2 regions of the Vibrio sp. Vb1574 genome follow, and region 2 is predicted to be linked to the other one. Evidence: riboswitches for the same ligand, from Rfam matches in the RefSeq annotation. Region 2 holds a riboswitch; the other holds the start of a gene.
The links. A riboswitch is a leader RNA that binds a small molecule or an ion and turns the genes downstream of it on or off. The one in region 2 is predicted to bind lysine.
Positions count from the first base shown of each region.

Region 1: another riboswitch for lysine. It lies ahead of tet(35) (tetracycline efflux Na+/H+ antiporter family transporter Tet(35)); the one in region 2 lies ahead of lysC (lysine-sensitive aspartokinase 3).

Region 1 is NZ_JAWOTC010000005.1:80,150-85,468, reverse strand. It holds gene hisG (ATP phosphoribosyltransferase) at 1-399, opposite strand, end outside; His leader region at 453-590, opposite strand; gene tet(35) (tetracycline efflux Na+/H+ antiporter family transporter Tet(35)) at 771-2,372, opposite strand; lysine riboswitch at 2,482-2,664, opposite strand; gene R7O12_RS05615 (H-NS family nucleoid-associated regulatory protein) at 3,247-3,654, shown strand; gene R7O12_RS05610 (inosine/guanosine kinase) at 3,781-5,085, opposite strand; gene R7O12_RS05605 (hypothetical protein) at 5,203-5,319, opposite strand, start outside.
Region 2 is NZ_JAWOTC010000060.1:9,007-14,325, forward strand. It holds gene R7O12_RS22525 (PglL family O-oligosaccharyltransferase) at 1-1,704, shown strand, start outside; gene R7O12_RS22530 (pyridoxal-phosphate-dependent aminotransferase family protein) at 1,767-2,888, opposite strand; lysine riboswitch at 3,109-3,287, shown strand; gene lysC (lysine-sensitive aspartokinase 3) at 3,389-4,741, shown strand; gene metH (methionine synthase) at 4,828-5,319, opposite strand, start outside.

The DNA of each region.
Region 1 (5,319 bases), on a different contig from region 2:
AAGTTGAGGATACGTTGTAGCAATACGCTTGCCAGCTAAGTCTTGTGGACCGTTGTACTCTTCGTCCTTGTCGATTGCGATAGATAAACGACAGCCACCAAAATCAAGTCGACGAAGCTGAACAAACTCGCAGGGTTCACCTAATGCTTTGCGGTCAAGGCGAACTTCTTCTAGTTCATTTTCGCCAATAAAGCCAAGGTCAACAACGCCATCCATAATTAAACCTGGGATGTCGTCGTCACGAACCAAGAGTAAATCAATTGGCATATTTTCAGAATGGACAACTAAACGCTCGCCCATCACGTTGAACTTTACGCCGCACTGTTTTAGTAGAGCTTGACTCTCTTTGCTAAGACGACCTTTTTTCTGAATTGCGATTCTTAAACGTTGTGTTTGCATTGCTTTGTCCCTATACAAGATTTTGATATCTAAGTATTTTTCAAACTAATAAAACTAAAAAACCCTCGGGAGATTGAAGTCTCCCGAGGGTTTAAAATCTGCTTTTACTTTGATTTTACCTCCGGGAGTTTCCTGCCTCCCGGGTATGCGTACATCTCCCGAAAGACTAGATTGGGTGATGATGGTGATGAATGTTCATTACAAAATTACGCATACTTATTTCAAGGCTCTTCTCATTTGCTTTGTTACCAACCACACTAACCAAGCTGATTACTTTTTTCAACCCTTAATTTTAAAAAAATTCGAATTGTATAATACAAATAAAAAAGGAGGCCGAAGCCTCCTACAATTTCACCTTTTAAATCAGTGAATTACGCACTCTGGCAAGACGCTATTTTAGACTTTGAAAGCCATGACAAAATAGCGCAAACGATAACGAATGTGATCGACGCTGCAATGAACGAGAACGCAATTGAAGCAGTCATACCAAGGGCAATAAAGCCGACGCATGAAACAAGCGCGACTGATAATGCATAAGGTAGCTGTGTTGATACGTGATCAATGTGGTTACAACGTGCACCCGTCGATGACAAGATAGTCGTATCTGAGATTGGTGAACAATGGTCACCGAATACCGCACCAGCTAAAACCGCACTCAGCATCGGTAGCATTAGCGCTACGTCTGTTGCCCCAGCCATGTCACCCGCGATTGGTAACATGATACCGAACGTACCCCATGAAGTACCTGTTGAGAACGCCATTAGGCCAGACAACAAGAATAGGATAACTGGTAGCCAGTGCGGGTTAATGTTGCCCTGCGCCATTGTCGAAAGGTAAGTACCAGTCTTCATATCACCGATAACAGAACCAATGGTCCAGGCAAATACTAAGATTAGAATCGCACCAAACATAGACTTAGCACCAATCCAAAGTGTACGTGCGATCTCAGCCATTGGTAGACCTTGCTTCACAACAGTAAACAGTGCAACTGCTAAGCCAAGCAAGCTACCGTAGATTAGTGATGTACCTACATCTGTATTTTCAAAAGCACCAAGAAGCGCAAACTCCTTACCATCAGCAGCCAATGCTTGGCCACCCGTGTAAAGCATTGAAGCGATAGTCGCGATAATCAGCGTCACGATAGGAAGTATCAAATCTGACACTTTACCCTTTTCACTTTCACGGATATCTAGCTCTTCGTTTAGGTCATGCGCTTCTTGCGAGTCATTTTCTTTGTCTTTATCAAAGCCACGACCTTGCGATGCAGAAATTTCATGCTCACGCATTTTACCAATATCAAGACCAAACCATGCAACAGCGAACACCATTAGCAGCGCAAAAACGGCGTAGAAGTTCATTGGGATAAGACGAACATATGCGCCAAGAGCCGAATACTCTGTGATCCCATGTGAGACTAAGATCCCGCCAATAATAGTAATAATGTAAGCACCCCAGCTAGAAGCAGGCATAATTACACACATTGGAGCAGCGGTTGAGTCTAGAATGTACGCAAGCTTAGCGCGAGACACATAAAAGCGATCGGTTACTGGGCGAGAGATCGCACCAACAGCAAGGCTATTAAAGTAATCATCGACAAAAATGAATACGCCTAAAAAGGCGGCAAGAAGTTTGGAGCCGCGTTTACTCTTCACTCGAGATTGTGCCCATTCAGCAAAAGCACGAGTACCGCCAGATAGCGTTAATAAAGCTGTTGTCATACCTAATAAGATTAGGAAACCAACAATGCTCATGTTCCAAGTGTTAATTCCGCCATCTTCAATAAAGACAGAAGAAACTTGAGAACTGACGTAACCTGCGGTGTCGCTGATAGACCAGCTATTAAGTAGCACCGCACCTAGCACGATACCTACACCCAAGGAAACTAATACACGTCGAGTAAAAATCGCCAAAGTCAAAGCGACAATAGGTGGCAATAATGAAACAGGAGAACTAGAAAAATCTATTAAATTCATGATCTTCAAAAACCAAAGTTTGGCTAGAGATCTACTGCAGACAAGTCACGTAGCATACGATACGTGCTCATGTTGAACTTAGCGACAGGGAAGCGAACACTCCACCCAACCCTACAGTAGCGCTCCATAGTTTAATGTGAATATATACTATGGCAGTGTTGTTCCTTTCAGATACAACCCCAGCAAGTAACTTTGATGAGTTACTTACTTCGGCAATCTTCGCCTTCCACTATTACTCATTGGCATCACCCCAATAATAGCTACTCTTCGAGACCGCGCCTCTACGGCAACAACAAACAATTAACCACTAACTGTACAAATTAACAACAAATTGTCTGCAATATTGCATCAGGTGGCAGCCATTGTACTTATGATGAGAGTCAATGCAACACATCAAACTAAATTAAACAAATAAATAATGGCTGAGATAATTTATAAACCTTGCCTACTTCCATAAGTTTTGTGCAACTGAAATCACATCAATCATGTTATTTATGAAACATTATTACTACCTTAGAAATATCATGGTTTATCTTATATCAATAAATTAAGGATATATGACACAGCATTAAAGATGGATGCTTCATATTTTTAAGTAATAACTCAAATTTTTTTATAAAAAACCAAGCTGTCACTCTCTCTATACAATAATGATTGTTGATTTTAGTTCTCATCTAATAATGATTTATTTCGAGTGTAATAATATTAATTGCTTTAAAAAATAGTCAAATTTAAACAAAATCTTGATTTAGCATTTGCACATAAGGAAAAGATAAAGTTAAATATAAGGACTCTTTGTTTATTTATAGATTGGCATTATTTAATCGTAACGATAAAAAGTGCCCAACACATTAACCTTTTAATAGGAATCGTTATGTCAGAGCTGACTAAAACCCTTCTAAATATCCGTAGCCTTCGTGCATTTTCTCGTGAGCTGACTCTAGAACAATTGGAAGAAGCTCTAGATAAACTCACTACTGTCGTAGATGAGCGTCGTGAAGCAGAAGAAGCAGAACGCGCAGCACAAGCAGAGCAAGAAGCTAAGCTTGCAGAGATTGCTGAGAAAATCGCTCAAGACGGTATTGATGTAGAAGCACTTATTACTGCGCTATCTGGCGAAACTAAGACGAAAGGCAAAGCGAAGCGCGCACCTCGCCCTGCTAAATACAAATACACAGATTCAAACGGTAATGAGAAAACTTGGACTGGCCAAGGTCGTACACCTTCGGCGATTCAAGAGCAACTTGATGCAGGTAAATCTCTGGATGAGTTCCTAATCTAGATCCGTGCTATTTTTAAAAGGCTCCCATAGGGAGCCTTTTTATTTAAACCATTACAAATAAAAAAGGCACATTTCTTAATGCGCCTTTTACTTTAGTTACAGAATAGTTAATTAAACCGCTTCGTATTAACGTTCCCAGTATGCTTCTTCTAGGCTATCTTCTCGCTCAGGAAGTCCGCGCGACAATCGTGGTGAATGTTGCACGAGAACTTCGTAGCTCGCACGGTTTGCGTATTTGCAGACTTGAGAAAAAGAAGAGTAAGTTAAATACTCGTTACTGTGCTTGCTTGAATTAGGCACATTTTCTTTATGGTATTTATTTGCTGCCATATCATGAAGAACCGCAGATAACGCGGCATCACCTGCGCCATTTGTATTCTTAATTTTTTCTGGACCACCCATATATGGCGAGATATGCGAGTACACTTTTATTGGCGCCTCGCATGAGTCTTTTTTCGCCGGACGACTAAATTCATAACGATTAAATTCAGCAATTGACCCTGGAAGTAATGGCAAAGAAGTTTCGCGCTTCGCGCTATCTTCCGTATACCCAGCCATAAATAGACCTACAGGACCCGCCGTGCACAATACTAGATCAGCCCACTCCAATGTTTTATCAGACGCAGCAAGTGGATCAGATTCCCCCGTCAGAGCTTCTGCTTCATCTTCATTCATCGCAACGACTGAAACGTTATCTCGAATGAATTCTTGCCAATATTTAGGGTCATCTTGAATAACAAACTTTGTGCCTAAAGTCAGAACAACAGGCACATCATTCTTTTTCGCGTACTCAATTGCTTTCATTGTTGCTTCCGGCATTGGGTCGCCGTCTTTGCAACGTACTAGATATGACGTCAGTACAAGTGCTGATGCATTTTTAAAGATTTTCTCTGGAATGCTATCAGGATGGAGTTGGTTCATTTGCCCTTCGCTGATAGCAAAAGTACGTTCACCGTCTTCTGTGATAAGAGCAAAACAACGGCCAATTGCACCATCTACACCTTGTAGGTAGTTCAAGTCCATGCGGCTTGATGTATTACAAAGATAACGGTAACCGTAGCTGCCAATCTTAATATCCTGGCTCATCACTCCAAGTAGTGTGGAGCGGTCATCCGCTAGCACGGAGTAGTTATGTAGCGTGTTACCAATTGTACCGCCCGCATACTCATTGGTAATCAAGTTCTCTTCTTTCAGTTGCTGGTATAACTCTTCTGCTCTTTCGTCATCGATAACCAGAGAGTGACCTTTACTCAGACCGTACTTTTCAATCACATCCGTTGTAACTTTTGCTTCAATATCAACCAAGGTTTGGTCAATACCAATGATGTGAGTGCGCGTCATCTTCTTGCTTTCTTGTGCTTGGCTCACCAGCGGGTCACGAGCATGAACAGGAAAATAGTGCTTCGATTTGCGTTGTCCAGGAAATTTCATATTGTCAGTCTGAGTAAGGGGATGAAAAGGAGAGCGGATTCTATACCGCTTATAATAAAGCAGCAATAAAAGCGATTATAGCAAACGTTTGCTGACAGCTTTTTTCTTTTAGGTGGCTTATTCACCTTCCATAAAGCTGAGATCTGGTAGTTGCTCAAGGTGCTCGCTATAACGCTTTAGGTTGAACTCACCTTCATTCTTCATTACATCAAAAATCTCAATTGACATCGCACA
Region 2 (5,319 bases):
ATTGCCTTGGCAACACTATTTGTGTTGGCAATGCACTTTTTCATGCCCAACCCCGGCGGTTCGGGGCTTTCGCTTTCGTTCAATGTGACAACTTGGATTGCTTTTAGCTTTGCATTAGGCATTGGGTGTTACCAACTAGCGAATAATCGAGTGCTACGTTACTCAAAACTAACCATCGGCTTGTTCATTAGTGCTCTTATCATGACAGTGCCCATTCTGTACCCAAATGCGAATAGCAGCTTGGCAGCCAATAAGCTCATAGGCCTGTGGTGTGGTGTCCTGTTCTTTATTGTTTTACAACAATTTCATTTCAGTAATAAACATCGCCAACGCCTATTATGGTTCATTGTCCTTGCGGTTGTTATCGAAGCCATTTTTGGTTTGACACAATATCTGTATCTCAAACCAGGCAATCCGTTTGGTTACGACACGGTGGCCAATCGTCCTTATGGTATTTTCCAACAGCCCAATGTAATGGCCAGTTTTCTTGCGACAGGGTTGGTGATTGCCAGCTATTTACTTGCACGTCAGCCCTACAAATACGATCGTAAGTTAAGCGATGTTTACCTTCTCTATGCCGTACCAGTTTTAACTTTACCACTAATTGTGGCGTTGGCTTCACGCACTGGTTGGTTAGCCTCGGTCATCGCCGTGTTGTTGGTCATTCCATACATGTACCGCTTTGCAACCAAAGGGCGCTTTATCCGCTGGGTTGTGTCACTTGTAAGTGGGCTCTTACTCTCAGTCGTTGTCATGCATCTTGCCTTTCCTGATGGAGGTGGGTTAGCCGCAGAAAAAGTAAATATGGAGTCTCCTCGAGCGTATACTTTTCCGCAAACATTAGACATGGTGATTGAAAAGCCTTTTACTGGTTATGGATATGGTAAGTTTGAATCTGAGTACATGCTGTATACGGCTCGTCAACATGCCCTAAATGAGAATTACCCAGCTGGTTTGCCAGCCATGGATCATCCGCATAACGAGCTGCTTTACTGGGGAGTAGAAGGTGGCTTGCTGCCAATACTCGGCATCTTCTTAGCGATGGCACTGGTACTGTATCGAATCTATCAAGCCAAACGCGGAACTCGTCTTGCGTTGCTGGCCTTGTTTATACCTATCGTATTGCACTCACAACTGGAATACCCTTTCTACCACTCTCTCGTGCATTGGTTGATCTTCGTTATCCTACTGTACTGGGTCGATCAGCGCGTCTCTCGTTATCGACAAGTCGGCTTTAGTAATGTGACCAAAAGCTTGCTGCGTGTTTTTAGTTTGGTACTTCCCGTTGCGTTTACGTTTTACATGGTAAGCGCATTACATACGAACTATGTATTGACGAAGTTTGAGACCACTAGACCAACTAACCCTGATATTCTGAATCAAGTCAGTAACCCTGTAGTTTGGAAAGACAGATTTGATTGGGATGTCTATAGCACGTTTTTAAACCTTGGGCTGTACCAACAAGACGCAACCTTGATTCAGCCTTATATCGATTGGTCGCTAAAAATCATCAAAGATAAGCCTCGCCCTGCATTTTATAATAATTTGATTTTGGCCTACCAAGGCTTAGATGACTCAAGTAAAGCGGAGCAAATTAGAGCTGAAGCGCAGTTTTTGTTCCCGAAGATTGATTTCAGTGACGTCAATTACCAACCACCTTCTCAAGCAATCTCTGCCTCACCAGCCCCCACTTCAGGTGAATAGTAATAAGTACAAAAAAGCGAAGGGATGACCTTCGCTTTTCTTCATCTCATTGCTGTATGATTTTATTCAGTGAGTGACTCTTCTAACGCTTTTAAGCACAGCGCAACGTTTTCAGATCGAGCGCCGTAACCCATTAAGCCAATACGCCACGCTTTACCAGCTAATGCCCCAAGGCCTGCACCAATTTCTAGGTTATAGGTTTCTAGCAAGTGAGCACGAACTTTTGCTTCATCAATTCCTTCAGGCACGTAAATCGCATTTAATTGTGGCAACCGATGGGCTTCGTCCACAACAAATTCAAAGCCTAACTTTTGTAAGCCATTTTTGAGTTTTTCATGCATCAGTTGGTGACGAGCCCAAGCGTTTTCTAATCCTTCATTTTTCAGTATCAATAAAGCTTCATGAAGCGCATACAAGCTATTAACTGGCGCCGTATGATGGTAACTACGCTTGCCTTCTCCACTCCAATACCCCAAAACTAAACTCTGATCGAGGAACCAACTCTGTACTGGTGTTGTTCTTGCTTGAATCTTTTCAATCGCGGCAGGAGAAAACGTCACTGGTGAGAGCCCAGGTACACATGACAAACATTTTTGACTACCAGAGTAAACCGCATCCAGTTGCCATTCATCCACTTTTAACGGCACACCACCAAGCGATGTCACCGCATCAACAATAGATAATGCATTATGCTGTTTCGCCAGCTTACCCAATGCTTGAGCATCACTGACTGCACCAGTTGAGGTTTCCGCATGCACAAAAGCAAGAACTTTTGTATCTGGGTGCTGTTCGAATGCTTGCTCGACTTTATCAATGGAAACAGGCGTCCCCCATTCATCATCGACGATAACAACTTCACCACCAGCACGGACGACATTTTCGCGCATGCGTTCACCAAATACACCATTACGGCAGACGATCACTTTATCGCCTTTCTCGATCAAGTTTACAAAGCAGGTTTCCATCCCTGCACTACCTGGCGCTGAAACCGCAATAGTGAACTCATTGTCAGTTTGAAAGACATACTTCAATAGCTGCTTGAGCTCATCCATCATACCGATAAACAGAGGATCAAGGTGACCTACAGTAGGACGGCTTAGTGCTTGTAACACTTGAGGATAAATATCAGAAGGACCAGGTCCCATTAAAATACGGTGAGGTGGAATAAAGCTTTGGATCGACATGTCAGCTCCTTGATTATCTTTTATCCTGAGCATTCTAAAAGTTCTATTCAATAACATGGCTCAGGTGTAGGGTTCTTCACCCTAATAGATTTTTCCTCTATCAGCAATTAGCCGTAAGTATGGAGGTCAAACCAGTGTCACAAAATCGTTAATAAAAAACACCATAAAGGTTGAAATATTGATTGACATTAAGGCCTCAAAACCGTTCAATGTTTGAGCTTTATGTAGAAGAGGAGCGCTACCCAGGTAGATGATTTGTGGAACCGCAATTCCAACACCAATCATTGAGGGGGAGTAGTGCCGAGGTAAGTCAAAGTTGCAGGATTTGACTTGTCGGTTGAATTGGGCTGAATCCCATCAACTGTCATCAGCGCAGTCTGATGAAGGGCTTCTGAGGGTAAATTTTTCAAATAGCATTCTAAATACCTCTCTTTTTGCTCTGTTCCTTTTCTCACTAAACATTGGATGTACAATTTTTTAGGAAGTCGTGGGAGAACGCAGTGAGCGCATTTAACGTAGCTAAATTCGGTGGAACCAGTGTTGCCAACTTTGAGGCAATGAGTCGTTGCGCCACCATTATCGAAAACAATCCAAATACTCGCCTGGTCGTGAGCAGCGCTTGCTCTGGCGTCACCAACCTATTGGTAGAACTCGCCAACGGCGTTCAGGATCAAACGCACCGTACTGAGCTGCTGCAAAATCTGGCCAACATTCATGACGCCATTTTAACTCAGCTCGAAGACAGCACGAAAACTGCTGCCGAGGTGTATGGCATATTAGATACCGTAACCAGCCTGGCCGAGGCTGCATCTATCCAAGCTAGTGCGAAGTTAACCGATCATTTAGTCGCATGTGGTGAACTCATGTCGACGCACATTCTAACTCAGTTAATGTGTGAGCGAGGCATTCAAGCAGTGCGCTTTGATATCCGCGATGTGCTGCGTACTGATGACAACTTTGGTCGCGCGGAGCCAAACATTGAAGCAATTTCGACGCTTGCGCAAGATAAACTCGTACCACTTTGCCAACAATCCGTTGTTGTTACTCAAGGCTTCATAGGATCTGACGAAGCCGGTAATACAACAACATTAGGTCGAGGGGGCAGCGATTACAGCGCCGCCTTAATTGCTGAGAGCGTTAAAGCGGCAGGGCTAGAAATCTGGACTGATGTTCCGGGAATCTACACAACAGACCCGCGAATTGCACCAAAAGCCTCACCAATTCCCGAGATCAGCTTTAGTGAAGCTTCAGAAATGGCTAACTTTGGCGCTAAAATCCTTCACCCTTCTACGCTAGTACCTGCATTGCGCCACGACATTCCGGTATTTGTAGGGTCATCGAAAGAGCCAGAAAAAGGGGGAACTTGGATTCGCCACCAAGTCGAAAGCTCACCGTTATTCCGTGCGCTAGCTTTGCGTTGTAACCAAACCATGGTAACGCTACGCAGCGCCAATATGTTCCACGCATACGGTTTTTTAGCAAAGGTCTTTGAGATCCTTGCAAAGCATAAGATCTCTGTCGATTTGATCACGACATCTGAAATCAGTGTATCGTTAACACTTGATCAAACTGATACCTCTGGCGGAGCACCACAGCTGCCGCAAGCTGCACGAGAAGAGTTAGAAGAGTTATGTAAGGTAGAAGTTGAACATGACCTATGCCTCGTTGCTCTCATTGGAAACAACATGAGTGAGAGTAAAGGCTACGCGAAACAGGTTTTTGGCACGCTAGAAGATTTTAACCTACGCATGATTTGTTATGGCGCTAGCCCTCACAACTTATGCTTCTTGCTCCATGAATCGGTATCGAAACAAGCCATACAAAAACTCCACACTGAGTTGTTTGAGAAGTAAGTTCAACTCAATAAAACAAAGGGCTGCGTATTTGCAGCCCTTTGTCGTTTCATTAGTTGTTACATTTGGACGAGGTAAACATCAATTTAACCGTTAATGTTTGGCCCTAACCATTTTTCAGCCTCGATCCTATCCCACCCCTTACGATCGGCGTAACTCTCTAGCTGATCTTCTTGGATCTGTGCGATCGCAAAGTAACGTGAGTCAGGATGAGAGAAATACCAACCAGAGACTGACGCGCCCGGATACATTGCATAGCTGGAGGTTAGAGTCATACCAATGTTCTCTTCCACATTAAGTAACTCCCAAAGCGGTCCTTTTTCAGTATGTTCAGGACACGCGGGATAACCCGGCGCAGGGCGAATACCTTGGTATTTTTCACGAATGAGATCATCGTTAGATAAATCTTCATCAGCTGCATAACCCCAAATTTCTTTACGGACACGCTCATGCAAATACTCAGCAAACGCTTCGGCTAGGCGATCCGCCACCGCTTGAATCATAATTGCGTTGTAATCATCTCCCTGTGCTTTGTATTCATCAGCAAGCTCTCGTTCACCAATACCACCAGTGACAGC